Pseudobacteriovorax antillogorgiicola: one gene and its partner. The protein of the gene in region 1 interacts with the protein of each later gene in a pairwise test. Links are inferred from orthologs where the notes say so. Each region holds a gene or a part of one and is shown on either strand. Other genes may lie near its edges.

What was found.
Region 2: the proteins of B9N89_RS01400 (region 1) and B9N89_RS12355 interact in binary tests that used the Escherichia coli proteins (3 or more experiments, as listed by UniProt). The link is inferred for Pseudobacteriovorax antillogorgiicola from one-to-one orthologs.

The regions. Positions count from the first base shown.
Region 1 is NZ_FWZT01000001.1:255,648-270,644, reverse strand. Bases 804-3,611 are described here. They hold B9N89_RS01400 (citrate synthase), read left to right. Parts: upstream 804-1,454; coding sequence 1,455-2,768; downstream 2,769-3,611. Other genes in these bases: B9N89_RS01395 (hypothetical protein), read right to left, coding at 2,827-3,426; B9N89_RS01405 (rhomboid family intramembrane serine protease), read left to right, coding at 804-1,324. Outside these bases: B9N89_RS01410 (hypothetical protein), read left to right, coding at 1-262; more of B9N89_RS01405, read left to right, coding at 275-803; B9N89_RS01390 (hypothetical protein), read left to right, coding at 3,637-3,993; B9N89_RS01385 (tetratricopeptide repeat protein), read right to left, coding at 4,048-5,157; B9N89_RS01380 (hypothetical protein), read right to left, coding at 5,274-5,603; B9N89_RS01375 (hypothetical protein), read left to right, coding at 5,680-6,882; B9N89_RS01370 (winged helix-turn-helix domain-containing protein), read left to right, coding at 6,891-7,508; B9N89_RS01365 (HesB/IscA family protein), read right to left, coding at 7,484-7,867; methylmalonyl Co-A mutase-associated GTPase MeaB, read right to left, coding at 7,867-8,844; scpA (methylmalonyl-CoA mutase), read right to left, coding at 8,844-10,979; B9N89_RS01350 (glycerophosphodiester phosphodiesterase), read left to right, coding at 11,144-11,875; B9N89_RS01345 (c-type cytochrome), read left to right, coding at 11,865-12,674; B9N89_RS01340 (hypothetical protein), read left to right, coding at 12,824-13,282; rplS (50S ribosomal protein L19), read left to right, coding at 13,426-13,803; B9N89_RS01330 (YraN family protein), read right to left, coding at 13,817-14,185; B9N89_RS01325 (ribonuclease HII), read right to left, coding at 14,182-14,841; B9N89_RS01320 (thioredoxin family protein), read right to left, coding at 14,831-14,997.
Region 2 is NZ_FWZT01000008.1:110,262-125,233, forward strand. The notes cover bases 7,088-9,870. They hold B9N89_RS12355 (diacylglycerol/lipid kinase family protein), read left to right. Parts: upstream 7,088-7,926; coding sequence 7,927-8,814; downstream 8,815-9,870. Other genes in these bases: B9N89_RS12340 (hypothetical protein), read left to right, coding at 7,088-7,163; B9N89_RS12345 (hypothetical protein), read left to right, coding at 7,163-7,552; B9N89_RS12350 (hypothetical protein), read left to right, coding at 7,564-7,908; B9N89_RS12360 (helix-turn-helix transcriptional regulator), read left to right, coding at 9,398-9,703. In the rest of the region: B9N89_RS12325 (SpoIIE family protein phosphatase), read right to left, coding at 1-1,528; B9N89_RS12330 (7TM diverse intracellular signaling domain-containing protein), read right to left, coding at 1,680-3,551; B9N89_RS12335 (methyl-accepting chemotaxis protein), read right to left, coding at 3,711-5,783; more of B9N89_RS12340, read left to right, coding at 6,075-7,087; B9N89_RS12365 (hypothetical protein), read left to right, coding at 9,889-10,398; B9N89_RS12370 (hypothetical protein), read left to right, coding at 10,399-10,806; B9N89_RS12375 (zinc metalloprotease), read left to right, coding at 10,800-11,483; B9N89_RS12380 (SDR family oxidoreductase), read right to left, coding at 11,870-12,619; B9N89_RS12385 (phosphotransferase family protein), read right to left, coding at 12,636-13,700; B9N89_RS12390 (TetR/AcrR family transcriptional regulator), read right to left, coding at 13,731-14,468; B9N89_RS12395 (acyl-CoA dehydrogenase family protein), read right to left, coding at 14,455-14,972. UniProt on the Escherichia coli protein: In vitro phosphorylates phosphatidylglycerol but not diacylglycerol; the in vivo substrate is unknown.

The DNA of each region.
Region 1 (14,997 bases):
TGGAAAATACGATCAGCTGCAGCTTATCAGTGACCATGTTCATATGGGGGTAAAAGTCGGAGACCACCTCCGTCTTTCGGCAGAGATCGTTGAGCCAAAGCCCCATGGTCTTAGTCAGGTGAGTCAGGTCTTGATTTTCTTGCCAAGCCGGCAGGGGGAAACTCCCGTGTGGATGTTGTCTCGCACCCGTCCACCCCAGAAACTATCAGGAGCCAAGCTCCTTGAAATGCATGCCCCTGGAGCCGACTACCAAATTTTTTAGGCTAACTATCACGTGTACCAAGTTGATAAAGAATACCAGCCACCGATCATTCCACCCGTGCCTCAGCCAAAGGGCTTAAAGTTTTTTTGGGGCACATGGAGTGGACGATTTATCCTCATTAACACCGTCTTTTTTGTGATCCTTACCCTAGAATCAGGTAGTCTTATGGACCCTGGACCAGAGTCACTGATTCGCTGGGGTGCGAAGGAAAATATTTTGATCGCGCAGGGTGAAATCTGGCGACTGATTACCCCTATTGTCTTGCATGTGGGCTTTATACACTTCGCCTTCAATAACTGGGCCCTCTATGCCCTCGGTTATCAAATTGAACATCTGCTCGGGAAGAAATGGTTTGTAACCCTCTATATTTTAGCCGGGTTTGGGGGAAATATTGCAAGCTCTCTATTCTCGATCAACTTGAGTGCTGGAGCGTCTTCCTCCCTGTTCGGGCTACTTGGTGCTGGGTTCTACATGGAGCGGGTCGTCGGGGAGAAGCTCAAACAGATGTTTGGCAAAGGTAACCGTCAAAGCATGTACTCAGGTATGGTAATTGCGAACGGTATCTTGGGTTTTATGATTCCTCAGATCGACAACGCTGCTCATATGGGTGGCCTAGTGTGCGGTGTGGTATTTACATACGCTTTGATTCGGGCTAGGCCAAATCGTTTGGTGCCTCTCAATATTCCGCGGGCTCGTGCCGTAGTGGGGGCTTTACTCTTGGTGATGACGGTCGGTGGAGTCTTGGCGGCATCACCGACAGTTTTGCAGCAAAGACTTCTGTTTGATGTACGATCAGCGGAAGATCCAAGGCTTCAGTTCTACCTGCTGTCGAAAATTCTCTCCTTGACTCCCGAGGATGATGGCGCAAGACTTCAGAGACTTGAGTTATCGCTGAAGTATGGTAATTATAGCACTGCAAAGAAAGATTTTTTTCTGCTTATTCGACGCCCTCAGAATGACAGCAAAATAAAGCGTATCGAGACAAAGCTTTCCGAAGATGGGCATCGAGAGGCGGTCATCAAGCTCCGGGAGTTCTGGAGCCAAGTAGGGCCTAGCCTCTAAATATCAAGCAAACTTAGTGTTTAGTAATTTTGTTAGGGAATTTTTTTAACTTCTCTCTTTCGAGGCCGATATTAGGTTGTTGCGGGGATTCGTACTGCATGAAAACCAGTAGAGTTTCGGGAGGAGACACATGACAGCAGTGAGAAAAGAGATTATGAGTAACGAAACGGCAGAATTAAGTATCGACGGCAAGAGTATCGAGCTTCCGGTTGTGGTTGGCTCCGAAGGAGAGAAGGGTCTCGACATTTCCAAGCTACGGGCCCAAACAGGCATTGTCACCATTGATAACGGATTCGTCAACACAGCATCTTGTGCCTCAGCTGTCACCTTCCTCAATGGCGAAGAAGGAGTCTTGAAGTACCGCGGCTATAAAATCGAAGAATTGGCTGAGAAGTCTAACTTCATCGAAGTTGCTTATTTGCTTGTCTATGGCGAACTGCCCGATCGTGATCAGCTCACTTGGTTTCAAGAGAAGATTAATTCTTTCAGCGAAACAAAGGCTGAGGTGAAGAACCTCATGAAGCAGTTCCCGAAAGATGCTCATCCCATGGGTGTTTTGTCTTCAGTACTATCCTCAATGTCTGCATTCTACCCTGAGTATCTGGACCAGGATCTTTCCAAAGATAAAAAAGATGCAATCATGGCTCAGTTGATTGCCCAGGTGAAAAATATAGCGGCATACTTCTACCGTGTCAGCCAGGGCCAGGATTTAGTTGACTCTAAGCCAAATCAATTTGATTACTGCTCTGATTTCCTAAACATGATGTACGGTGGTGGTGACTATAAGCCCGATCCAGAAGTTGCAAAAGCATTGAATGTTCTCTTGATTCTTCATGCTGACCACGAGCAAAACTGTTCGACTTCGACTGTGCGCCTGGTTGGCTCCTCAAAAGCGAATCTATATGCGTCCATCGCATCTGGAGTGAGTGCGCTGTGGGGACCACTCCACGGTGGTGCCAACCAAGCTGTGATTGAAATGCTCATGCAGATTCAGGATGACGGTGGCGATTACAAGAAGTTTTTGGACAAAGCTAAGGACAAAAATGACCCTTTCCGACTCATGGGCTTCGGACACCGCGTCTATAAGAACTTCGATCCACGTGCGAGGATTATCAAAAAGGCGTGCGACACAATTCTTGAGAAGCTTTCGATCAAAGACCCACTTCTTGACATAGCGAAGGGCTTGGAAGAGGAAGCCTTGAAAGATAGCTATTTTGTAGAGCGTAAGCTTTATCCAAACGTCGACTTCTACTCTGGTATTATCTACAAGGCGCTCAACATCCCAACAAATATGTTTACAGTCATGTTTGCTCTAGGTCGCCTTCCTGGCTGGATTGCTCAGTGGAAGGAGATGATCGAATCATCTGCGACTAAGATAGGTCGACCACGCCAAATATTTGTAGGTGAAACAGATATGGCTTATAAGCCCATCGATCAGCGCTAGGATTTACCCTAATATATCGCTAATAGCCCAGCCTGTTGCTGGGCTTTTTTGTTGATGACTACTGGATCTTTTTGAAGCTGACCGAATCAGGAGAAAGGCCTTCGTTTTCTAGGAAGGTCTTCAAGGTCGTTGACTGCGTGTCGCACCACTTTTCGTAAATCTTAAGCAGGTTGTGGTTTTCTATAGGCAGGTCGCCTGCGATCCTTGTGACAACGCTGACCAGAGTCTTGAACTCGCGGGATAGGTTCGAGTACATTTCGGTGAAATGAAGCTCGTTATAACGTCTCTGCATGATCGAAGACATCTTTTGATATGCCGAAGAGCCCATGGATATATAATAGCCAGGGCCTACTGTTTTACGGCTCAAGGATGCCTGGAAATATCCAGCAATATAGAGGCTGATATCACCAAGTTTTTTATAGACCTTGAGCTGCATTTGGGGACTAGACTCCAGGGCCTCTTTATAGATGAGAGCTAAGGGCGTATCGAGTAAGTCAATATCGCCAAGGATTAGGTTTTGAGGTTGAATGAATTCGCATAGCAGATTGACAAGATAGAATTCAAGATCGGCATCGAGATCAATGTTGAGCCCATCGACCGCATCTCCTACCTTGTCCCTAAAAAAATCATTAGGTTTGACTAGATCAACGACAGACAAAGAAGCCTCCTTACGTCCTTTATCGCCTCATGGCAACTCTCCTGACACCACTCCCCCCGTATCGGTAAATTTTTCAAATTCCTTAAGTCTTCATAAGGACTTAGGGGATTTGGTTTATAAGTGACTGAAATGCTGCAAGAATAAATTAGCAGACGGCTTTGCCAGTTTGTAATATACCTAGTGCGTAGGGCTGTCCAACTGAGGATTTGAATGAATTCACGAGACCAAAAACCCTCTGATAAACTCGGCTTAGAAGAGATCGTCAAGCTTGCCAACAAAGTCGGGCTAGAGTACGTCGAAGCTAAAAAGCGAGCAGAGTATCTGGAGCTGATGAAGTCCCCTACTAAGGCTAAAATTGCGATTAAGTATGATACTGGCGAACATAATGAAGCCAAACTTAAGCGTCTCACTGAAACCGACCCTGAGTACCTATCCTTTATTGAGCAGCTTGCCGAAGCTCGCCGCGATTCCGATAGACTTAAGGTTCGTTACGAATCTTATAAAAATCTATTCGACGCACGACGTTCGCTACTCAGTTATCAAAAAGAAGAAATGAAGCTTATTTAAGATCCCCCAATGCCTATTGGGTAATGGCGTGAATTGCAACCTCACGCTTCTTAATTATAGCTGACTATCCAAAGATTCCAACTCACTATTTGAAGGTGTTTTTCTTACCTTTTGGAAAAACTCACGAACTTCAGATACCTGTTCGTTGAATTCTGGATCACCTGCTGCGAGGCGGTTAAATTTTTGAAAATATTTTTGCGACACCTTCGGCTTGGTCTTGAGGTAGGCTTGACCCAGATAGTAATAAGCTTCCACGAGGCTAGGCTTGATTCGTGTGGCCCGCTCAAGGTAGGTGATTGCAATATCTGGGCGCTCTCCCGCTTGTAAGGTTAGTTTTGCCAAGCCGAGTAGCGCACCAGCTAGAAGCGGTTGGTCTTTTAAAGCATCTCTATAAGCTTCCTCTGCTTTCTCTCGATTGCCAATGGAGAGGTAAACATCACCGAGAACACTCTTCAGGTATGGAGCCTGATCCTTGGGAGCCTTAAGAAGAGTTTTTCTGAGTCGCAACATAGCCTTCTTAGGTTGTCCAACTTTATTGAGGACCCGAGCAAGAATGATAGTCACCTGCATGTCATCTGGCTCTTGCTTGTACAGGACATGAGCGGTTCGGAGAGCAGCTCTGTAGTAGCGAATTTTGTAATAGCTCCAGGCTAAGGCTTTAAGAGAAAGAACATGATTCGGCTTTTGGGTTAATGCCACCTTATATCGGAAAATCGCGTCTCCGTACCGGTCTTGGGTCCGATAGGCCTCTGCCAAGTAGTAGTTGGCCTCAAAATCATCTGCTCTCTGATCAATGATAAGCTCTAAATGTTTGATAGCTTTACGGTACTCACCAATTTTAACGCTGATCACTCCAACCATACGATGGGCCAAGGTATGAGTATCATTTTTCTTTAGTATTTTGCTATAGGCTTGCAGTGCTTCGCGATACAATCCATCGACGGCGTATTGATTGCCCTTCTCTAATAAGTCGTTTTCATCTTTTCTAAAGCTAGATGTTGCAGGTTTTTCTGCTGGTTTCTCGGAGCGAGTTTTCTTTTTTACCTGTCTATTTTTATCATTGGATGTCTCTGATTTAGGAGGAGAAGAGGACTCTGGTTGCTTTTTACTATGACTACATCCAAGCATGATAACAAATGTAAAAATCGCTAAACTCAGTTTCATGGAAACCTCTTGAATCTAAGAATTGCTTGGGCTCAATCTCTCAATGGAGAGGGCTAAACTTGAGACTGGCTCTAAATAGATTTTACCAGAAAATGGGGGCAAGGTGATTTGTCTCTTCAGTCTGTCACGTAATACTCTTCGAAGAGAGACCAGCATTGCTCGTCTGTTGAGTAAAATGAAAGAATGATATGCTTGTTCTTATAGTCTTTATAGAGGGCTGATTTATAGGTGTAGTAGCGGAGTCTTAATTTGCCGCTCCGTCCCGAGACAAGATTGTCAGGAATAGGCATAAATTCGTCTAAATAATAACATTCGTTTGCGGTATTCTTAATGTAGGGAAGTTGGACTCCGTCGCGTACCACATCCATGGTCACGGTGGTTTGGCAAGAAATAAGCGAGAGACTCATGCCAAGATACAAAAATTTAAAAAACAATCCACTTTTCATAGATTAACCAATCAAGTACCTGTCCATACCAGGGATTTTCGTCTCTGTTTAACGAAACTTTAGGGATTCTGATTTTATGAAATGTAATCTCTTAATATTAATAAGTCTTTTAACAACATCTTGCCAAATGGTAAACCGTGCCGGGCTCAAATCAGAGTGGGTTGTTTTGCAAGAAGCGAAGTCTGTTGACTGCGAGGATTGGCCTCAGAAACGATCCGAGATTGAAATCCTTAACCTTGCCTTGGCACAGGTAAAAGAACAAAAGGGTTTCGTTGTTACCGCTCGCGATCGATCTGGGCGTCGGAGTCACTCTTTTAAGCCGTTCTCTGGTGGAGATGTTGCTACGGAAAGTGGTGTTATCGACCTTAACTGGGGTGGCCGCGGGCGCTACCTCGGTACGGTTAGAGCTGGAGGGAGGCGACTCTTTGCAATAGAGCTGAGTTCCAGTCAGGGGATGAAGCACATAGAGTTGAGAGACCCAGAAAAAAATGTCGTCATTCATAAATCTCAAAGCCTTGGTATCAACTTTTATGGACAAGAGGTCTATCCGTCTGCGAAGGGTTTTTGGTTGGTTTCAAAGGAACTTAAGGAGGACTCATCCCGAGATGATTCGCCCAGCTATATCTTTGAGTTTTTGATTGACGAGAAAAAGGAAATGATGAGCTATCAAAGACTCTCAAGTTTGAAAATAGAAGGTGATGTAAAATCTGCTCCTGTTGGTGATGGAGAGTTATTTTTAATGTGGAAAAAAGATCGAATTGGCGGGAATGGCAAGTCGTTTCCTAAATTTAGGTTTGCTGTCTTGGGCTCATCTAAGGCGAAGCCTTCGGTCTACGAGCTAGGTGAGGAGGTTAAGGATCGGGTAGAAAGTTGGACTATGGCCAAGCATCGTGAGGGTGTCCTATTAGTTTATGTGGTTGGCGATACTCTTATTTGGGAAAACGCTAGCATGGAAATTCGTTTTTTAGACCAGAAAGGTGATCAACTGTGGGCGAAATCCTTTGTTATCGAAAACGAGCACATTGGTGACCCTGTGCTCCTCCCGACCACTACATTCTCCTATTTACTGACTCCTAAATGGCTTGATGGTGAAAGCACACTAACCGTGCAAAAGATATCAGCCACTGATATCAATGATCTTGGCAACCATGGAGTTTATCAAGAAGGAACCTATCTAGTTATGGGGGTGATGGGCGACGCTGATGACGAGCCATTTGTGATCAAGCAATACCCTTCGGGCTTTACGAAAAAGTTTTCGATCTGTGAAATTGATCTGTGAGGTTGAATATGGGCGTAGTCTGGCTCTTGGAGCGACCTGATGGATCAAGAAAACGAATTCTGCCTCTGATTCAGGGGGCGGTAGCAGTTCGTTCAATTGCCTCTCTCGACAGCCTCATAACTCTGGCCAGAATAGCGGGAAGTATTGAAAAACCCCAGGCCTTGATTGTCAATGGATTGGATTTCGATTCTCTAGACGCGCTCAAAGATCGGAGTCTGCGGGGTGTTCGTATTTTGATTGTAGCAGACAATTTGTGTGATCTCGACGATGAAGTTTTGCATTTTGATGAAACTCTACCATTTAGGATAAAGGCGGCACTTGAAAGGCAGGGAGCTTCGGCTGAGCCATTCACTTTGGACTTCGAATCCATGAGGCTTGTGATCCATGATAACGAAGTTGAAATAGCGCTTTCTCATAAAGAGGCTAAAATCATAAAGCTTCTATTGAGTAGTCATCACAAGCCAATTTCCAGGCGGCGGCTGGCTGAGCTTGTCTGGGATGGAGCTAAGATATCCCGCAGCACTATTGATAGTCACATGTCTCGGCTGCGGAAAAAATTGGGTAATACCTGTCTTGAAATTGAAAGTGTCTATGGCGGTGGCTATCGCTTGGTAGAATTGGATTGAGCCGAAACTTTCGCTGTCAGTTTATCTTGCCAAGCCTGTCTTTTGTAGAACTTGCCTCTAAATTTTCGGTGCTGAGGGTTTTCGACCAGAAAGCCTCGACCCCGCTCATCGTCAACCCAGGTGATGGTTGAGCCACTGCAAAACTCAAGAGTATCTGGATCACAGATGACTAAGAGGTTTTCCTGCGGAAATTCGAGATCTTGCTCAGTTTTCTCGTCGAAGGTCACGCCATAATAAAACCCATCGCAGCCTTTGCCTTCCAAATACAGCCGCAGTGGAAGGTTACGGAAGTTGTCGTTGCTCGACTGCATGGTAATTGCGTTTTGTCTGGCTTCCTCGGTAATAAAAATTTCTGACATTACTTAGATCCAATCATCAGAGCGTTGGTAAACTTAAATGCTGCCTGCCTCGCGGACTTTTCTTGTCTCGCAACACTGGCCTCGGCCTCTTGGTAGAGACGCTTAAAGTCCTCGTTTTCGAAAACCCGCTCTACTAAAAGTCGCTGAACTTCATCGCGATACCAATCAAGCGCCTGTTGGGCCCGTCGGGAGTGAAGCTCCTCGTTAGATTTGAGCCCATCTATGAGAGCGAGGATTTGCTGGTATACCTGATCAAGGCCTGTTTTCTCTAGAGCGCTCATCAGGATAACTTCGGGGCGCTCTTCTGGGCGGTTCTGATAGATAAGATTCAGGGCGAGGTCAAGGTCTGTTTTGGCGCGTTTGGCGGCCTGGACATGCTTGCCATCGCATTTATTGACTAATATCAGATGAGCGAGCTCTAAAATACCTTTCTTGATGCCCTGCAGCTGGTCTCCAGAATTGGGTAGCTGAAGATAGATGAAGGCATCGACCATGGAGTGGACAAGATGTTCAGATTGGCCTACACCAACGGTTTCAACAATGATGAAATCGTAGTTGGCAGCTTCGCATAAATAGATGGCTTCCCGGGTGCGGCTGGCAACACCCCCCAAGTGTCGTCCCGCTGGTGACGGGCGGATAAACGCTTGGGGATGGGCAGACAAGTGCTGCATTCTCGTTTTGTCTCCCAAAATACTACCAGAGCTAATAGGAGATGAAGGGTCAACAGCTAGGACGGCAACTTTATGGCCTTTTTCAATAAGAGCCATTCCGAAGGCCTCGATAAACGTGGATTTGCCAGCTCCTGGAGTGCCGCTGATCCCAATACGGATCGAGGGTTTAGGGGCTTTCATCACTTGGTCCATCAAAGCGTTGGCCTCAGCACGGTGCTTGGGGCTTTGGCTCTCGATGAGGGTGATTGCTTTGCCTAGGGCTCGCCGCTCGCCACTAAGAAGCCGCTCAAACAGATTATCAGTCATCAGCCCTGCGCTCCAATCGCCTTAAGCGTTCGGAGTGCAGCCACGGGAATTGGGGTACCTGGTCCGAAGACTTCGGCGGCGCCGTCATCGAAAAGTTGCTGATAGTCTTGCTCAGGAATAATGCCACCAACGACTACCCTAATATCACCAGCTCCTTGTTTCTTTAAGCTGGCAATGAGTTCAGGGACAAGGGTGAGATGGCCTGCCGCTTGGGATGAGACACCTATCACGTGGACATCGTTTTCAACGGCTTGTTTCGCTGCCTCATCGGGGGTTTGGAACAGGGGACCCATGTCCACATCGAAACCTAGATCGGCAAAGCCAGTGGCAATGACCTTAGCACCACGATCATGGCCGTCCTGCCCTAGCTTTACGATGAGGATACGGGGTTGGCGACCCTCGTTTTGAGCGAAGGCTTCGATTTGATCTTTGGCTTTCTGGTAGTTTTCGTCCACCTGGTACTCCGTTGCATAGACACTGGATACGGTTTGCACCGCAGCTTGATGCTCACCGAACACTGACCGCAAGGCATCGGAAACTTCGCCGATGGTTGCTCGGGCGCGAATCGCAGGAATGGCAAGCTCTAAAATATTGCCATTGGAGCGCGCCCCTGCTTCCAGATTCTTTAGAGCCAGGCTAACCTGCTCTTGATCGCGCTTGGATTTTAAGGCATCGAGTCGCTCAATTTGTTGGCGACGAACTTGGGTGTTATCGATGCTGAGTACATCATAGTCGCTCTTGCTGGTGGTTTGATATTTGTTAACGCCAACAATCACATCCCGGCCACTGTCCACCCGAGCCTGCTTGCGGGCGGCTGCTTCTTCGATTTTGAGCTTGGGGTAGCCGGTATTGATCGCTTCTACCATGCCACCCATCTCATTCACTTCCGCGATAATCTCTTTAGCCTTATCGATAAGATCTTGGGTGAGCGATTCCATAAAATAGCTGCCGCCGAAGGGATCTACCACATGGGTGATGTCAGTTTCTTCTTGAAGGATCAATTGCGTGTTCCGGGCTAGCCTAGCGGAGAAATCAGTAGGAAGTCCAACGGCCTCATCAAATGAGTTGGTGTGGAGTGATTGGGTTCCGCCCATGGATGCAGCCATAGCCTCAATCGTGGTCCTGATCACATTGTTGTAAGGATCTTGCTCAGTAAGGGTGTAGCCTGAAGTTTGGCAGTGGGTGCGTAGCATCAAGGACTTGGGGTTTTTGGGCTGAAATTCGCCCATCATCTGGGCCCATAAAGTTCGCGCAGCGCGGAGCTTGGCCACTTCCATGTAAAAGTTCATGCCAATGGCAAAGAAGAATGATAGTCGCGGAGCAAACTGGTCGACGTCGAGGCCCCTTGCCAGCGCGGCTTTCACGTATTCAATACCGTCAGCAAGGGTGAAGGCGAGTTCAATAGCCGAGTTCGCACCCGCTTCCTGCATGTGGTAGCCACTGATCGATATACTGTTGAAGCGAGGCATATTTTCTGCGGTGTAGGCGATAATGTCTCCGACTAAGCGCATGGAGTGGTCGGGGGGGTAAATATAGGTATTGCGGACCATATATTCTTTCAGGATATCATTCTGAATCGTACCGGATAGCTTATCAGGGCTGACACCTTGCTCCTCAGCAGCAACAATGTAGGCAGCCATGATCGGAATCACGGCACCGTTCATGGTCATGGAAACGCTCATTTGATCGAGTGGAATTTGGTCGAAGAGGATTTTCATATCTTCCACAGAATCGATGGCAACCCCTGCCTTACCCACATCGCCGACCACTCTCGGGTGGTCCGAGTCATAACCTCGGTGGGTCGCAAGATCGAAGGCTACGCTAAGGCCTTTCTGGCCGGCGGCAAGATTCTTGCGATAGAAGCGATTCGACTCCTCTGCTGTGGAAAAGCCAGCGTACTGGCGAATGGTCCATGGTCTTCCTGTGTACATGGTCGCCCGCGGCCCTCGCGTGAACGGCGCTTCCCCTGGGACGGTGTTCGTGTGAGGCCGCTGCTCCAGATCCTCGGCGAAGTAGATGGGCTTCATGGGAATGCCTTCAGGGGTCTCTCGGGTTAGCTCATCAACGGGTTTGCCACGAAGATCTTTCTCTGCAAGTTTTTTCCAGCTTTGATATTTAGTATTTGTATCTGCCACGGTTTGCACCTTTATATGGAATCGAGTCTCGCTATTACACTTGACTGTCGTCAGTAATGGTGGAGAAATGAAGCGTTGCACCTCTAGAAGGCGCTGCAGGCCACATTGTAGTGAAAAAGTATAACGAGTTCTATAAGTCGTATTCGCAACCTCTAGGAGCCACTATGTCGCCCATCAATTGGATCAGTCACCGAGGATTTCACCAGGAGCATGTGGAAAATACCAAAGCGGCATTCGATGCAGCTCTTGAAGCTGGTTTTGCCTCATTAGAGACCGATCTGCGAACCACAGTTGATGGCCACATTGTCTTGCATCATGACAGCTCCATGGAGCGTACAGCCGGTCGGGATATTTGTGTCGAGGATATGACTCTGGTGCAGTTCAAAGAAACTCAGTTGGTTGATGGACAGTTTGGTATGTCTCTTGAGGAGTTTTTGACTGAATACGCAGCATATAACTGGATTTTCGATATCAAGCCAGAAAGCGCCGAACGAAGCATCCAATTACTCGCGGCCTGGGCTAGCGATCGCGACGCTCAGCACTGGCTTCTCGCTCATGCTCGATTCTTACTTTGGAGTGCTGAGCACGACCGACTCCTCTTGACAAAATTTCCTGGAGCTACCACTTTAGCTCGGGAGTCGGAGTGTCGACGAGCCGGCTTCAGTATGCTTCTGGGAGCATCGTTCCTTTCAGGAGTAAAGCCCAATCGGGTTTATGCTCTTCCGCCGTCATTTTGTGGGATTCCCTTGTTCAAGCCGAAGCTTGTTGAGAAATACCGATCCCGCGGTGGACGTGTCCTTGCCTACCTTCCCGAAAGGAATGTAGAAGTGGACATGGCGATCAAGGCAGGAGTTGACGAAATTTTAACCAACGGTTTACCGCAGCATGAGACTTAGCATTTTCCTAGTGCTTATAAGTTTAGGGACGAGCCTTTCAGCTCGTGACACCAAAGAGCAAAAGCGACAGCACACCTATAATTTGCGGCGTTGGCTACAACTTCTTGAATTTACAGTTGATGATCGATTAGACGCAGAGCGCCACCAACAACGAGTGTCTGAAATGGATGCTCTCTTTGACAAAATCAAGGGCAAGCTGAGTAAGAAAAAACAGGACCGATTTGTGAAAGCATACGCAGCCTACAGGGCGAAAGGAAAGCCGAGCCCTAGCTTAAAGGCTGATTTCCTAAAGCTAAGGCAGCTTACCTTTGAGTTATATAGGATGGTTACCTCGCCAGCGCGGATTCCCGATCAAGCTCATGGTGAAAGACTTTATCGAGAGCAATGCGCCTCATGTCATGGCGCTACTGGTGGTGGCGACGGACGATTTACGAAGAATCCAGCGCTGCCAATGATACCGCCACCAAAGGATTTGAGGAAGCAGTTTCAAGAAAGCGTTCGGTCGCCCTATTCCTACTTTAACACTATTTTAATTGGCTCATCTGGAACGGCCATGTCTAGCTATCAGAAAACTTTAAAAGCTCATGATATTTGGAGCTTAGCCTTCTTTATGAGCGAGGGCTTCTCTAACAAGAAGCCTAAAGCACCTGCAAAAAATCCAAACCTATCTCTCAATGACCTGTCAATACTCACCAACAATGAACTGATTGACAAAGTCAATAAGACCGGTGAACAGGGGGATATCCATTACGTGCGATCGATCATGTCTTACAAACCAAGCGTTCTACGGCGAAAATAATTCATGCTGTTCTCATCTTTAGGCCGCTAAAAGTCCCCAAAGATCGGCTTGTAAGTGGTTTGAGCCTGTATTATATCTAGCCAACAACTTATTCCAGAAAAGCCATTTTGGCATCCGATCGACTCAAAATCTTCACCGTGGAGGTTAGTATGGATGTGCTTCAGTATTTAAAGACTTGGAATCAGGAAGTCATAGGGCTTGCTGGTGAACTGCTCAACGCTAGCCCAGATACCCGCGAACAGAAATGGACCGCTTTGAAGAGAGAGATTCTCAGTAGAAGCGCCCTCGATAAGAACTATTTGCTACCAGAGGTTTTGGAATTGTCCCATCAGGGTAGTTATCTGGCTTCCCTAGCGCAGGACTCCCTAGACAAGCTGGAAACCATGATCCGAGATATCGAGTTGATAGGCTCATCGCGTATTGATGGCGTGGAAAAGGCCTTTGCTCCCTTGTTAGCTGCTTTGACCTCCTACACGGAATTAATGGCTGAAAAGGTTATGCCTCTGATTCGTGCCAAGATGTCTACATCCGATCGAGAAGATCTTTACGAACTATTTCAGGATGTAAGTGGAGAGCCCGACTTCTACGAGCAAGCAATGCAAGCCTAATTGGCGTGATTTGAGGGATTCTTTCAGTAAACTCTTGACGGGTTCAGGCAAGTCATGTAACAAAGCTCATTCCGAAATGGGGTCTAGGATCCTGAGGATCAAACAGAATAGCGTGCGATTAGAGAAAAAATAGGTTTCGACTCATGAAAAACAGTATCATTTCAGCATTCGAAAAGAAAAAATTCGACAACGAGCCAAATCTTCCTACCTTCCGCTCTGGTGATACCATTAAGGTTCACTACAAGATCAAAGAAGGCAGCAGCGATAAATTCCGCGTGCAGGCTTTTGAAGGGGTTGTCATTCGTTATAAGAAAGGTGGAGTTGAATCAAGCTTCACAGTTCGAAAAATTGGTGCGAACGGCGTTGGTGTTGAGCGGGTTTTCCCAGTGTACTCACCAAACATCGACAAAATTGAGGTTCTTGCATCAGGTATCGTAAGACGATCTCGATTGTTCTACCTCCGCAACCTTTCTGGTAAGGCTGCAAGAATTAAGAGTCGTTACATTCCTCGCGGCAAGTAAGACCTGTTCTTCCCTAGTCGGAAAGTGAATTGAGCCTGATATTTTTATATCGGGCTAATTTATCTTGCCTCATACCCATAACAACTACCAGATCCATGCGTATACTATCGATGTCGAGCAGCACTTCTGATAGGAAATGTACTATTCCCTTTTTAATTTTAGATATTTGCCGGTCAGTGAGGTAATCGCCGGGGCGTAAGTCGTTCTCATCATGAATAGAGGGGCGGGATTTGACCTCCGTGACCAATAGAGTCTTGCCCTGAACTGAGACGATATCCAGTTCGAAGCCAATGTGACGGTAGTTGCGGGCCAATGTTTTCCAGCCTTGTCGTTCAAGCCAAACTGAAACCTTCTCCTCAGCCAACGCGCCCTTGTGGTTCATGGAGCTATTGAATCGACGTACTTGGCGATGGGGGCGAAGTTCCGCCGGTGGATAGGGCAGATGCCATGACTGCTAATGCCATCCATATGCTTCCTCGTGCCATAGCCAACATTGGAATCGAAGTCATACTGTGGATAACGTTTAGCTTGGTTTCTCATGTAATGGTCGCGGGCTTCTTTGGCTAAAATTGATGCGGCAGCAATAGCAAAACACAAGGTATCCCCCTCGACCACAGTGATTTGCTGTCCCCCGTAGCGGGGTAGCTTAGCATTGCCATCGAGCAAGAGAATATCCGGGGAGGATTGGCAAAGTCTCAAGGCACGACGCATAGCGCGAAAGTTGGCATCGACGATTCCCAAGCTCTCAATTTCCCGGACAGATGACGAGCAAACATGATGCTCGACCGAGATTTCTTCGATTACCGGTATGATCTTTTGCCTCTGTAAGTGGCTGAGCTTCTTAGAGTCGCGGATAAGTTTAAGTTGTGATTCGGGTAATTGAAACAGAGATTTATAGTCTAAAATTACACAGGCAGCATAGATGGGGCCTGCTAAGCAGCCGCGACCAACCTCATCGATTCCAACGATGGTTTGGTAACCGTCTTTGATAAGCTTTTTTTCAAGATCTCCACGCTCTAGGCTCGTTTCAACTTTCATCGACTACCTTTGCCACAAACTCGCGAATTTTAACTTTTGCTTGGCGACCCATTAGCGATGTTTGGATCTGGCCGTGATTGATTCGGGCCAGCATAGGAATATGGCTAACCCCCAAGCTGGCAGGGATGTTAGCATTTTCATCGACGTTCATACAAA
Region 2 (14,972 bases), on another replicon or contig:
CAACTTCACCGAGCGTTGATTTGATACAGCCTGCCACTGTAGCAGTAAGCAGAGCCGATGAAAAACCATGGCCCGTAACATCGCCGATAAATAGAAAGATTCGCTGACTATCTTGTGATTGGTAAATCCCATACCAGTCGCCACCGGTAACTTCAGCTGCTTTGTAGTATGCTGAATATTCGATGCTTGCGATGTCGCGGGCATCAGGAATCAAAGACTCCTGCACCGCTTGTGCAGCATCATGACGTTCTTTGCGCTTGATGGAATCGTCTCGGGCTGTCCGCTCTCTAATCTGGCGATTCCAGATAAATGTCCAGAGGCTAGCCGTAAAAAAGCAGGCAGTATAGACTTCCCACGGGAATATCATTTCTAAATAGGAAAAAGAAAGAATGCCGGCGCCGGCGATGCCTAAGATACCCGATATCCAAAAAGCAAACCATAGGATCGGTATTGTCAGAGTACCAAGACCGATGCCTGTAAGGGTGAGTCCCAAAACGTAGAAAAACTCATATTCAATGTGTTGTAGCCATCGACCCGTGACAGCACTATTGATCAAGGATGCCATGACATAGCCACCAGGAATATAACCGATTGGTGTAGGAACCATATCAGTGTTACCAGTGTACATGGCAGGTAAGATCACCACGATTTGCCCTGGTTTGATGACACTATCAAAGCTCATTCCTCGTCTGGCCCGCGCGATCGAGCTTTTAAAACTAAAGGTACGGCCACGCAGTTCGTCAATATTTACAAGGTTTGCGAGTATCTTGCCCTCACGATTCAATGGGACCTTTTGTTGATTGATGTAAATGGCACCCTTGTCGAGATAGTATTTGTTGCGGCCGATAAAGCTCATATGGGGGATGACCTTATCATCCCGAACCCTAATCAAGGGCTCTACTAAACCTTGGCCATGATAAATGGCGTGACCTAGGTTGTTGAGAGCTGGCGCGATGTTGCGGTGGGGGCCATAAAGGCTTGCAGGACGAACTGTAAGCCACTCCAGATCTTCGTCAGACTCTTCGAGAATGCTAAATCGCCCTCGATCCACCGCTTTGTGAAGGGAAAAAAGAGCTTGGTCCAAAGCTATCGGAGACTTGCCATGGATTGGTGTTTCAGTTACGTAAGCGGCGCTGACGATGGGAATATTGATGGCTTTTATAGTCTCATTGAAGTGCTTATAGCCATCTCCTTGGGGTGCGCTGAATAATTTATCGACGTAAATAACTGACGGCCCAGACTCAGCCATCCCTTGCAGGACATTAGCCCATTCGGTGATCGTCATATCGCTGCGATTGAGGAAATCCACCGAAACATCATCGAGGGCATAGATTTTAATCATGGGATGGAGTCTTGGAGATTTGCCAAGTGCGGAGCGAGTGAAAAAGTTAATGGGTGATGAAACGGTGTTCTGAACGATGGTGTAAACATTGCTGTAGACAAGCAAGCTGAATAGGCTGGTAATCACCAGAGCGATGATCAATAGCCAGCGAAATTTTAGCTCATTTTGCACAATACGGTGTTGCATGAATGTCTCCAGTCACTCACCTTGTTTTTTCGGTTAAATGGTGGCAGGCTGGAGGGCAATTCTTGCCCAGTTGTGGATAAGACTATCTACAATCTACAAACCTAGTAAGAAGAGTAAAACCTATGATCCTTCGTTAAGCCTAAAAATAAACCTAGACGGCGGACTTCATGTTCAGTTCTAATCCACCTTGCTGTGATATCAGTTGATAATAAATGAATTGCGCGCCTTTGTCGTTTCGTACCACGATGTTGTGCTCAAGAAGGCTAAACTTCTTAAAGGCCGCCTGCTTCTCAGGAGGCAGGGCCCGGTAGACGGTGTCCTGGAGAATCACAATGTTCGATTGAACCTTGAGCGCTTTGAGTACTAGCTTTCTCAGTTGTTCGTAACGAGTCGCTAGCACGAGTCCGCGACCAAAGAGATCATATTCGATTGGGGGAGATTTTGGGTAGAATCCCTCGACGGGGCCATAGGCGATCCCCAACCCGCAGTAGACGGCTTGATCATAGTCGAAGGCTTCAAGTCCCTTACAAAAGGCTTGCAAGAAGTCTAGAGCGAGGTCGGACGCTGCCACAAAGATGTTGTCATGAGGACTTTGAAAGGGAAATCCTACGGTACACAGAAAACCATCGCCCATTTCTTTGATCCGAAAGGCATTGGCTTGTAGGGGCTGTTGCCGATAGTTTGCCATCATGATCTCACCGCATTCGGCAAAAACCGCCCGGAAAAAGTCCTGGGTACCAGGTGCGGCAATCAAAGAGCTTCCAGCAATGTCGAAGCTGATGACGCAGGCGTCCCCAGAGCCTATGGGCATGCTAGCCTCTAGTGGCTGTCCAGCTTCCATCAGTTCGATTTGGTGAGGGTAAAAAACCTTTGCCAGCTGTGCATAGCTATGATTCATGCTTTCTAAAACGTGAACTCGATCCTTTTCGGTGTTGGCGATTCTGATGGCTATCGCATAGATCATGATCACATTCTCCAGCATTCCAGCATACCATAGGAAGTGCTCTGAAAATTGAGGTAGAAAACCCCGCCACACCAGAGCTTGAACCACCGATCCAGCTAACATGACTCCAAAACCAACGGTATAAATGAGTTGGTGAGACTTGCGCTCCTGAATAAATATCATCAGGGCTAAAACTAAGCCAAGGACCGAACCTAGGCTGACAGTTACCACCATGATCCTAGTCAGGGCAATGAGATTGAATACGGCCAAGGGTAAAACCAGAAAATCAATGCCGACAACTATAAGCATGGCTCGACGAAAAATTGGGTGCCGTTGATCGATATCCAGAAAATCGAGGCTGAATAGGGCGATCATCATCTGGCAAAGCACCCCAGCAGCCATGAACCAGTGATCAGCGTGTGGCAAGGGAAACATGCTCCACTGAACGGTGGCTGAAAAAGCAAAGGTCAAAATATAGGCCGAGTAGAAGATATAGACACGAGATCGATAGACAGTAAATAGTATGGCATTAAAGAATAGGCTCATGGCGAAGACGGCGATAACCACGCCCCAGTTTCGCTCATAACTCATCATCCTATGGTGGAGTGCGTCTCTATTATTCCAAAAAGTCCAGGTTTGCCGCAGAGGGCCTTCGATATCCTTACGAATATAGATGGTTGCTGTAGTATTTGCTTCCAACTGGACAGGAATGATTCGTTTGCGAAGGCTATCATGAGGGTATAGTTCCCCAAGGAGTTGCTGGTTCTTGTAAACTTGAATTCGAAGGTTTTGAATGAGGTTATCAAAGATGTAAAACGTCCTGGGCTGGTTTGCAGAGTTTTCAAACTGATATTTTGCCCATAGAGTCTTGGCTGAGAAGCCGAACGAGTTGAGGTCTCGGTCGCTCCTGAAAAACTTGGCATCAGAAGAACGAACTTGGTCAAAGCTCAATTCCCCAATAAGCCAAGAGGCTTCAAGGCCGAAGTTTTGGCCATTAAAGCTTTCATGGTTGATTGAGATGGGCTCAGCGCCAAGGAGCTTGCTACTGAGCACTAGCCAAAGGCCTAGTTGTTTGATCATCGCTCTGCTTCGAAGTCTCCCGGTTGATGTCTCGGTCGTCTTCGGATCTATCCCTGCAATGCCAATAGGTAAGACTTGCCCTTCACTTGGACCTATGACTTACACGTGATAGTGGTGAGGCTTTTGTGACTTATCGCAGCCTTTGACTATTTTTTTAGCCTAGGCCACAAGCTTTTTAGGTTTTTTGGTTATAGCTTCGACTTCTTGGGATTGATCCACCAAGGAAGCCATAGTCTCAGAGATACTATGCACTCCCTCGGATTGCTCTTCGGCCGCTTTGGTAATGGAAGCCATGAGGTTCTTTACAGTTCCCACCCGATCTACAAGTTCTGTAAGAATTTCGTCGCACCGTACAGCAAGTTCAACACCCTTGGAGACCGTGTTGCTGCTACGATTTGCCAGCTCGTGGACTTGTTTTTGTGAGTTTCCCACGATGGTATGGATTTCCGTCTGGCTTCTGTCCAGTAGAGCAGAGATCTCACGGGCGGCATTACCGCTCATCTGTGCGAGGTTGCCGACCTCCTCCGCGACCACTGAAAAACCTTTACCTTGGTCTCCCGCACGAGCGGCTTCCACGGAGGCATTGAATGATAGAAGTTTGGTCTGGAAAACGATATCATTGATAATTGTAGTTTTCTGAGAGATATCCTTAATGATAGTCATGATCGTTTCGATATTTTCGTTGCCAATTCTCACCTGTTCCACTACCGAAACCACAGCACTCTCGATTTCCTTCATGGACTGTTGCATCTGACTCACTCGCTCCCGACCTTCCGTAGCGATTTGGTGAGAGGTTTCAGCCTCCTTTTCAGATGCTCTAGCATGACCGACATTCTGATCGACTGTTTCTAGTATTTGATTCAACTCACCCACAGTAGACTCAACAGCTTCGCTTTGACGGTGGATCATGTGATCCATGGCTTGGCTCTTGGTCTTTAGCTCATTGGTTCGGGTTTCGACAATCGATTCCAGGTTTTTATTGACCCCTTCGATATTTTTGAGGAGAGACTTGTTTTCGAGGTAGGTTGAAGCGAAAAGACTGCTTGCGACCACCATAATGCAGCTCGTTGCAATGAGCGTCCCAAAGAAAATGAGGCTCACCGATTGGATCAGACCTAGGGCGAGGAGAATATCATGGATGGAACAGGCAAACATGATGAATTCCCCAAGCAACAACGGTACAGCAACACGATTTTTACGAGCTGCCTGAACCAATACATAGATAAACTGGTAGGAAACAATATTTGCATAGATAAACAAAAACTTCCGAACCCCAAGAAAAGCTTGGTGGTGGAAGTCGATGGCAAAGTAGACAAAGCATGCAATCAGGACTCCATTGACCGTGAAGTTGAGGCGGTTGAACCATGGATAGAAGCGATAGAAAAACTGGGCGAAGTAGCCATGGAACATAGCCAAAGAACCGATTCCGGTATAATGGAGAATCTGTAAGGTTTGCGGGTCGACGTGACGAATAAACATATCGCTGGGAAAGCCATAGAATGGAAATATGGACACTCCTGAAAGACCAGCTATGAGGTACAGCTTAGATTTTACTTTAGCGTAAATAAGAAGAAAAAAGAGTCCAATGGCCCCAACTACAAAAGCGGAAAGGCTGCGAAACTCACCGCCCCAAAACTGGTAGAAGGATACATAGTCATCTTGGTTTTTGTAGGACAGCATAGTGAAGGGTAATTGATACACTCCCTTCATGAGGTTTGTGGTGATGCGAAAAGCGATAACCTGTCTTTCTTGGCTTATGGTAAATATGATGGGAATTGGCTGGATCGAAAAATATTTCTCATAGGAGTTGGATGAGCCTCGTTGGTAGATTTCCTTACCATCGAGAAAGACTTCCACCCCACCCATATAAGCATCCAGGAGGATCGTCACCTTCTGACCGATCAATTCGGGGGCAAACACGAAATTACCCCGATACCAACCTACCATGTAAGGGCTCTGCTCGGGATAAGCCTTCTCCCAGCCTCCTGGAGTCATCACCGTTGTCCACTGAGATGTATCCGCCTCTGGTGACGCGTGACTTGGCTGGTCCGAATTGGTAAACAGCCATCGGCCAGTTAAATCAAGGGGCTCACTGAGATCCGTAACTTTGATCTCGCACGAGAAGCAGTCTTGTTGTGGCTCTGCGACGAGGCGCGTGGAGTAAACCACTAAGAGAATCATAATGAATCTAAAGCATGTCATGCGTAAAAAGCCCTTGCCTAATTCTTCCATTGAGTTGTCGGAGTCTGGATTGCCATATTTAGGTGACTTGCTGATTCTTTGTTAAAGGCCTAGTTATTTCGATGGCTTCAGGTGCGATGTCAGTGAGGGGAGTGGCTTGTTTAATTAAAAAATTAGCCCTCATCAAATGATCATCATGCAATATTTAAAAATAACCTTTGTCCGATTTTTTAATGGGCTTCCATGCAACCCTGTGATTCCCTGATAACCGAATCTGATTGAGGCCTGTGTCAAATTCTGTTATCACCGAGCCATAGTTTTTCTTGGGATAAAGGATCTCTTATGAATGCAACAACTCTAAAATCACTTCCTGCTTTTATAACTAAAGAACCAAGAAGTTTTTCTGAATCTCTCATGGCGAACTCCATTAGCATTAAAGACCAAGGGATTTGGTTGACCGTTGGTGAGGCTGCGCAGATGGTGGCCCCCGATCATAGCCGTGCCTTTGGTGGTAATTTAAGGCAGCCTAATTTTCGTCGTTTAGTAAAAGCCGCGATCGCCTATACCCTAGGCGCAGGGCGCCATAAACTTGACCTCGCTCTGGCTGCCAGTCAGCAACACTTCAGCGGATTCACGGACGCCAGCAACAAATTTGATCGTGAGCAACGAAGCATTCTTGAAGAAATTGTCAGGGATATCGAATTTCGTACTCACCCTTTAGAGGAAACACAACACTGCCAGCTTGAGTTGGAAAATGTTCATCTCTTGTACGAAACTCAAGCTGTGTTACAGGCAGTTCCAAGGGATCTTCGCAGCTATATTTTGTGGCAACTTGGCCATGGGGACTTGCAGCAAATTACAATGTACGATGGTCGCCCCATCCCTAATACACATGCACGGGTCGAAGGCTTATCGTCAGCAATTCGAGACTTTGCTCAGTATGTCAAGCTTCCATTGGCCGATGCGGTGATTGCTTGGCAAAATGGCCAGAAGGCGCGGAGTGATTCTCTAGAATCTGAAACCAGTGACATTTTTGAAGAGAAACAACGGGCGATTCGTGAGTACTTTGCGACGGCAACTCAGGATCTCCTTAATCTTAACGAGCCCTACAAGCAGCGTTCTGTTGCGATTGTATTGTCTGGCGGTGGTGCAAAAGATCCGATGGTCGTGGACTGTTTGCGACAGGAGATCGAAAGTGGTGGTCATTACAAACTATTTGCAATCGATCAACTTCCTCACAGCACGCCCGAGCTTCAGGACCCTGTTTTTACCTGCGTTCAAGGCTTGCTTAAAACAGCAAGCCTGGCTCTCGATATTGGCAATTCGTCCTTGAAAACGGGCTTTGTCAGTCGCGAAACCGATGAGCCTTACAGGCAACCTATGATGCAGGATAATCTGTTTGGACAGGTAAGCTCTACAGGGATGGCGTAATGATGACTGAACAGCAACTGATTATTCGAATCGCGAACTCGGGTCGTCAGCAGGATTTAATTGATATCTTGCTGACTGAGGACGAATCTCAGTTGCCGTTCTCTCTACCAGATTTAGTCACGTGGCCTACTGGCCAGCGAGCCTGCTCAGAAAGGGCGATTCTACTAATTCGTGCTGGCCTGCGATACTTGGAAGCTAAGCAAGAGCAAAACCCCGAAGTACCAAGGGCCAAGCTAAAAGAGTGTGAACCGTCACCTCAGCCGCAAGCAGTGGCTAACCCACCAAGCCCGGAGCCTCAAGTGATGCAACCAGCGGTGGCTCCCCAAACAAAACCAAAGAGCGAGGTCAAGGCTGGTCGTACGGACTTTGACATTTCCCTATTCCAATAGGAAGCTTTGCGATGAAGCGCTATATCAGGCAAGAGACTTTGGAAACCATAGCTCGCTTTATGAAGCTGTGTTTTCTTGAAGAGGAAGATCAGCAAGGTGTGGCCCGGCTCGTCAGCGTTCACAACGATCACCAAGAAGCGCAGCAGGCACTAGAAAGGCGGTATCAGGGATTCGCTTCGGAAGCTCATTTCGAGGGCTCGCTTCGCGAGGTTTTAGCTTATGTTGCTCATCGTGAATTTGACACCCGGTTTTCCTGGCCGTTACTTCGCGTCTTGAGTAGTCAAGACGTTTTGGAATACTATGGGCTTTCGGCTTTTTTAGATCTGATGCCGATGCAGGAGTTTCCTTTAAGTTAGTCTTTGGTAGGAGTCGTTGTGGATAAGGTTGTCGTTTTGAATCCCCATGCTGGAGATCACGATCGAGATCTAGAATCTTGGAAAGAATTGTTACCCTGGGACATCAGAGTAAGTCAGGAGCCGGGCGATGCTGGGCGTATCAGTCGCGAACTTGCGGAAAACGGTGTTCCTCAGATTATTGTAGGTGGTGGTGATGGCACCATTCGGGAAGTCGCTGATAGCCTAATGAGCCTTGCGAAAGAGAAACGTCCTCAGCTCGCTGTTCTACCATTAGGCACGGCCAATGACTTTTGTAAATCTATCCATATTGGTCCTGAATTAGAAACTGCGATCAAGGCTATCAAGGAAGGTCTGTCGGTTCCGCTAGATGTGATTCAAGTAACCCTTAATGATAAAACCTTCTATGGGATGAACGTCGCTTGCGTAGGGTTTGTGCCCGAGATGACCAAGCGCGTCAGCGGCAGCGATAAGGAGCTTTGGGGTTCTTTAGTCTACGCTTTGAAAAGTGTCGAAACAGCCCAGGAAAGTCGGTGCTATCACCTAGCAGCTCAGCTTGATGGTGAATCCTATGAATGGGATTCATGGAATATCGTCTTGGGCAATGGGCGATTTGCAGGCGGGGGAGTTCCAATTGCTCCCGAGGCAGAACTTGATGACGGATTGCTGGATGTCTATGTGTTTAATGGTGAAACAAAGCTCGACTTTTTGGTCGAGGGAGTTCTGTCGCTCCTTGGGCAACATAGCCAATCCGTAGGAGTGGAAAGCCTAAAAGGCAAGTCATTAAAACTGAACAGCGATCTGTCGTTACCCATTTCGCTGGATGGCGAGCTACTGGGTGAAGGGGACGTGGAGTTTCAACTCATGACAGGTGCTTTAGATGTTGTGGTGGGTCAAAAGACCCAATGAGGCGTATATCTCCTTGAAATGTTTTAATATTTAGCTGGGTTGTTTACCTACTTACAACGTAATTAATTTTCTTTCAGCAGACTCTCACCCGCGAAGGCTGCCGCCACTCAGGCCCCCGCCACAATCAACTTTAACTCATTAAAGTTTGTAATATCAGTGTTATAGCTCACCTTGCGAGGCTCCGTCGGGGCTAGCAGACAGCGTCGTTTGCAGCCTCGATGACTCGTGCTGTTCGAGTAGGATGGCATGCCCTTATGAATATTCGAAAAAATGGTATTTACCATCACAAAAATGACAATTAATATCGGTGTGGAATTCATCTTGTAAAAATGTCTTAGCGACGTTATTTACAGTTTGGGAAACACGATAAATCTATAACATGTTGAAAAATAAATTAAATTAGCTTATCCCAGATGGGCAGACATAACGAGTGTGGCGGGATTGAATTAGGAATTCCTAGTTAAAACAGCGCAGTATATTTTTTTGTAAACGTCACAAACATGGGAACGTACCTTGCAAACTCTAAGGCAGAGATTGCACGATCTCGCAACAACAAGTTGAATGTGGCAGCAGGAGCTAATAAATGGATGAGTTGATAAAGAAGTTCTGTGATTCTTACTCCCTGACAAATAAGGAGCAAAGTATTGTCTTTGCACTCGTGTCGGGATACGCGCAAAGTAGCGATCTGGCAGAAGAGTTTGGTATCTCTGAAAACACGGTGCGGGTTCATATCAAGAATATAAACGCCAAGCTCCGGACCAACTCGAAAGCAGAGATCTTATCCAAGTTTGTACGCTATTTGTATACAAGCTTAAAAGGTCCCGAACTTGATGCTAAGGATACGCCCTACCTCCAATCCCCTCATGGTCAAAATCACCTCGAAATCTAGTCCCAATTCCTATCGCCAGCCTCTCTATGGAGGCTGTCTTAAGGCGTATCAGTGCTAAGCAATAAGAGCCTCTCCTTGTGGGAGGCTTTTGCTGTATCAATGGCTTGTTCTAGGCAAGGTTTCCCTATCAGGTAGATTCGCTGGCAGTCGAAAGAAAGACGAAATTCTTTCGAGGAGTGATGAATATGTTTGTTGTTCGGCGGTTTTTTCTGCTGCTTTGCTTATCCACGCCAGCTCAGGCCATGCATCTGGGTGTTGGGTTTGCAAGCCACACCTCGGGTAGGATGGTGCCTTCTTTTAATGGCGGCTTTGGCTTAGGTAGCAGTTTACTTGTTAGTGGTACCTCCTCGGGAGTCGCAACCAAGGCCTACTATAGCAATCAATACTCACTTAGCTTTCTCTATCGGTTTGACTTTGGCAAACACTGGTTTGGCCAACTCAAAGGTGGGATGGGAGTGGGAGCCACTTACGGCACCAAAGCAGTTGCTGCGAACCCGGATGCAGATGAACAAGATGGAGTCGAGTCAGAAGAACAGGGTGATGTTGATTCAGGGCTTGGGCCTGCGTTTCGCATTGCTTTCAATCCCTTTTCTGGATTCTACATTGGTTTGGACTATGTGCTTGCCATTGGCCCAGGAGCCATCGGTAATGGCTGGGGCGATGTGGGGATGTTTGCCTTGGGATTGGAGATTTAGATGATGACTTCAATCCTAAAAAGTTTCGTTCTTAAAGGCCTTGCTCTACTTTTTGTGTGGTCATCACATTCTACAGCCAGAGCATCAGCAAGTACGTCTTCTGTGGTTCTTCACTTGGGGGAAGCTTTCAGTCCGAATCACTTTCGTCTCAACCTTAAAACCTTCGATATTGGCTACGATGGCAAGGGTGGAGGCTTATACTCCGGGAAGCGTTTATGGAAGGGAAATACCTACGGCGGGGCTGGGTTCTGGGTCGGGTTCTCCAATGACTTTGGGCTATACGGAATGCTTGGTATGGACTGGACGGCCTTTGGTTTTTTACTGACATCGTTTGAATTTTATAGCGTGGGGACCGTGATGGGATCGACCTATGCCATTGCGCAGTTGGGAGTGGGGTTCGAATGGTAAATCAATATGTAGCTCAGGCTTTGTGTCTTACTGTGATTATGATTTTTTCAAGTGGCTTTCGGATTCAACAGGACCTCAAATGGGACATCAATGAGAATGACCCCACCGTCTGGCTTGATGTCGATGCTGCTGTTCTGGCTTTTACCTTTAGCAATAGCGATTTTGATGACGGCTACGATGCTCTCACTGGGGTTGCCGCTGAGAATCAAGCCCGTGTCGTTATCCAAGAAATCATCAACGATTATAATAATATATCGACATCGTACCTTCGTCTCGCCCTGCCTGATGCTCCGGCAACAGAAGACAGTGCGGTATCCACTTTTGATCTGCCAGGGAGAACCATAAAGATTGTATTTGGAAGTCCTTCAGCATTGGGTGCCTCAGGCTATGCCACTTACTCAGGTTCCGCCTATATCGACGAATGTACAGTAACCCTTTCTGAGACTGCCCTTAGCAGTGCTCAGGAATTCAAAGCGACATTGACACACGAGCTTGGGCATTGCATGACCTTGGATCACACCCATGCGGATCGGGACTCCATTATGAGCTACAATCGCACTTCTGGCATGCATCGCCTTGGTGTTGATGAGAAGATCGCTATGACTTATCTCTATCCCACAGATGACGACTACGCTGAGGAAGTGGCGACTTTGGGGCTAAGCTGTAGCCGACTCTGAAACCGACCCCGATACTCATTCTGCCTAGCCTGCCCCTCGATTAGGCAGATATGAGACCAGCTATAAATGGGGATTCCAGCCTCCCGATTTACGGTGTCGATTCTGTAGCGTTCACCTCTAGAGAACAATTCCTAAAAAGTTATCCCAAAATATATTTTCTAAATGTTCTTTTTCAATCATAACGGCAACATCCCAAAGGGGATGAAGCACATCAAAATCCAGTGTTTTGTTTAGATTCGACTGGCTTTGGTAGGCTGGAGCCTGACCCAAAAGCCCGTTGCAGAACGACAAAATACAAGGTGTTTGAGTAGGATAACTTTTTAATATCAGATAGGATGTTTAACCTCCCATCTGATCCTCTTTTACCCTCTTACTCGATCCTGATCCTAGGCGAGATAGCCGCCGTCCACATTGAGGATGGTACCTGTGGTATAGGATGAGGCTTCGCTTGCCAAATACAATGCTGCACCAATCATTTCTGATGGCTGTGCAACGCGGCCCTGGGGAATCAGTGGCAGAATCTGTTTGAGGATAGATTCGTTCTGAGTGATGGCAGACGCAAATTTAGTGTCTGTCAAACCTGGAAGTAGAGCATTGACGCGAATTTTAAGCCCTGCTAACTCCTTTGCGAAGACTTGAGTCATGGCGATAATGCCAGCTTTAGTGATCGAATAGACGCCTTGCATGGGGGCTGGTCGAACGCCGTTCACAGATGCTACATTAATTATGCTGCCCCCACGATCTTTCATAAGCAAAGCCCCTTGCTGGCACATGAAGAAGCTGCCTTTCAAGTTCACATCCATGGTTTTATCGTAGATTCCCTCATCGACTTCGATTGCAGGGCCAAAATGGGGGTTGGTGGCAGCATTATTGACCAGAATATCCAGCTGGCCTACCTGATCGCGAACGAAGCTAAACAGCTCTTTGATGTCGCTCATCTCCCCTGTGTTGCAGGTTTTTATGAGAGCCTCACCGCCGTCTTTTTGAATTTTATCCTGTACGACTTTGAGCCCATCTTCCTTTCGGCTTACAAGAATGACTTTGGCACCAGATTTTGCAAAGCCCTGGGCAATAGCTTCGCCAATGCCACGGCTTGCGCCTGTAACCAAGGCAACCTTCTGATTCAGTTCAAACATAGCGATCCTTTCGAGTCTAGTATTGTCCAGTAGCAATGGAGTGTTGACAGGCTTTTTCCAAGCCTTTGACGCCATGGATCAGTTGGCCAAAGCGAGGGTCTTTGGTTTGGCCAAGTGAAAAACGATAATAGATTTGCTGAGCAATGACAGCTAAACGAAAGAGGCCGAAAGTGTAGTAATAGGAAAAGTGATCCACATTCAGCTGACGTTGCTCGCCGTAATAAGAAACGATCTCGCGTCTGGTGGGGTAGCCCTCCAGATGACTAGGAAGTGTTCGAAATGCCTTCATAAATTCGGGGTCGTCCCCTTGTACCCAGTAGGCTAGGGAATTACCCAGATCCATCAAACTATCGCCAACTGTAGCCATCTCCCAATCCAATATGCCAATCACTTGGCAGGGATCTTCTGGATTGAAAATGATATTATCGAGCTTAAAATCATTGTGAATGAAGCTCGTATGTGATTCTTTGGGCTGCTCATCTTTAAGCCAGCTCATTATCTCTTCATAGTCTGGGGAGTCGTCGGTTCGCGCAGCTCGATAGCGCTCAGACCAGCCTGCCACCTGGCGAGCCACATATTGTGCGGGGTCCGATCGCGATTGCCACTGGCTTGCGTCTAGCTTATGGAGTGCGATCTGTGCATCCAGCGCAGCAAAGCCCTGTCGTCTTCGATCTTCAGGGGGAAGATCGAGGTCTTTGGGCAGGTCTCGACGAATAATCAACCCCACTTTATTTTCCATAATATAGAATTCTGAGCCGATAATGCTTTCATCATCGCTGTAGAGAAGGGCTTTCGGGGCAAGGGGGTATTTGTCTTCGAGAAAGTTGAGGACTCTAAACTCTCGCTTCATATCATGAGCCGTTTTGGCTTTGGTTCCATTGGGTGGCTTGCGCAATACAAAGCTTTGGCTGCCTTGTGAGATTCGGTAGGTAAGGTTCGAGAAGCCTGATGGATACTGCTCAATGGTGATGGCTTCCCCTTCGTCAAAGTCGAGACTCGAATTTGCAAGGAACTGGCGAAGCTTGCTTTCATTCAATTCTTCACCGGGCCTGACATTACTTGGCTGGTCGTTAAGTGTCATCGTTAACCTTCGTCTAGTTTATCTATGATTTTAATGGATCGTTGGCGATGCCTGTCGAGCCCCTTGGGTCACGGTTTCGATCAGGCTCATGATCTCCTTATGGTACTGCCGTAAGGAGACTTTTTTCTGACGGTACTTCCAACGTTTCATATACCAATCTTGGATCAGAGCTTTAATCATTCCGGCAAAAATATCAAAAGACATGGATTCGTGAATGAGCTTCCGTTCTGCGCTCCTTTGCAAGCAATCCAAGATCATAGCTTCCACTTGCAGCGCTCGGTCCAAGGTTTTGCGTCGCGCACTCTCAGGAAAGGAGCGAATCTCCCTAAAGCAGAAGTAGAACCAAGGGTGCATGTCTTCCGCAAGTTGCAAATGATAGTAGATAAGTGTGGACAGTCGATCCATGGGGTCGTGGCGATGATCGAGATAACGCTGGAGGCTATGCCAAACAACGTCTGCTCCGTGGTCGATGATCATAGCTAGGAGGGTGTCTTTGCTACCGATATAGGCGTAAAGGCCCCCCATACTGAGGCCAGTTTCACGGCATAAGTCTCTCAGGGATAGGCTCGAAAACCCCTTGTGGAGACAGATGGTGATGGCCGACTCCATAATGATCGGCAAGTTCTTATGAAGCAGCTTGGTCTTCTTGATAGCGATGTTATCCTGATAATTGTGGATAATAGTATCGAGGGACGAGCGCTTTTGTAGAATCAAGTTTTCTTTGAATTGATCTGGGCCCACATAGGGGGCGATATCAACGATGGTCATGGAGTACCCTCTTGGCGATGCTTAATTTGTGAACTTCATCCGGACCATCATAGATCCGTGAGGCCCGCTCCTCCCGATAGTAGAAGGAGATCACTGTTTCGTCGGTCATTCCTAAGGCGCCGTGCACCTGCACGCCTTTGTCAAGGACCCTTGCTAGCACAGAGGCAACGTAGAACTTGATCATAGAAATCTCATCTTTTGCACCATGACCTTGGCTGAGCTTGTAGGCGGCGTCCAAAACCATCAGCCTAGCGCTGTGGATATCGCACTTAAGCTCTGCGATCCAAGACTTGATCACGTCGCTATCCGCCAGACGTTTGCTGCTGCTGATTTCCCTCGACATCGCACGCTCACAAATCATTTGGAATACTCGTTGGCAAATGCCCAGCCAACGCATGCAGTGGTGAATTCGCCCTGGGCCCAGGCGATCTTGAGCAAGCAGAAAGCCACGACCTCGCTCGCCAATAAGGCTTTCGTCTCCCACAATGCAGTCCTTGAGACTCA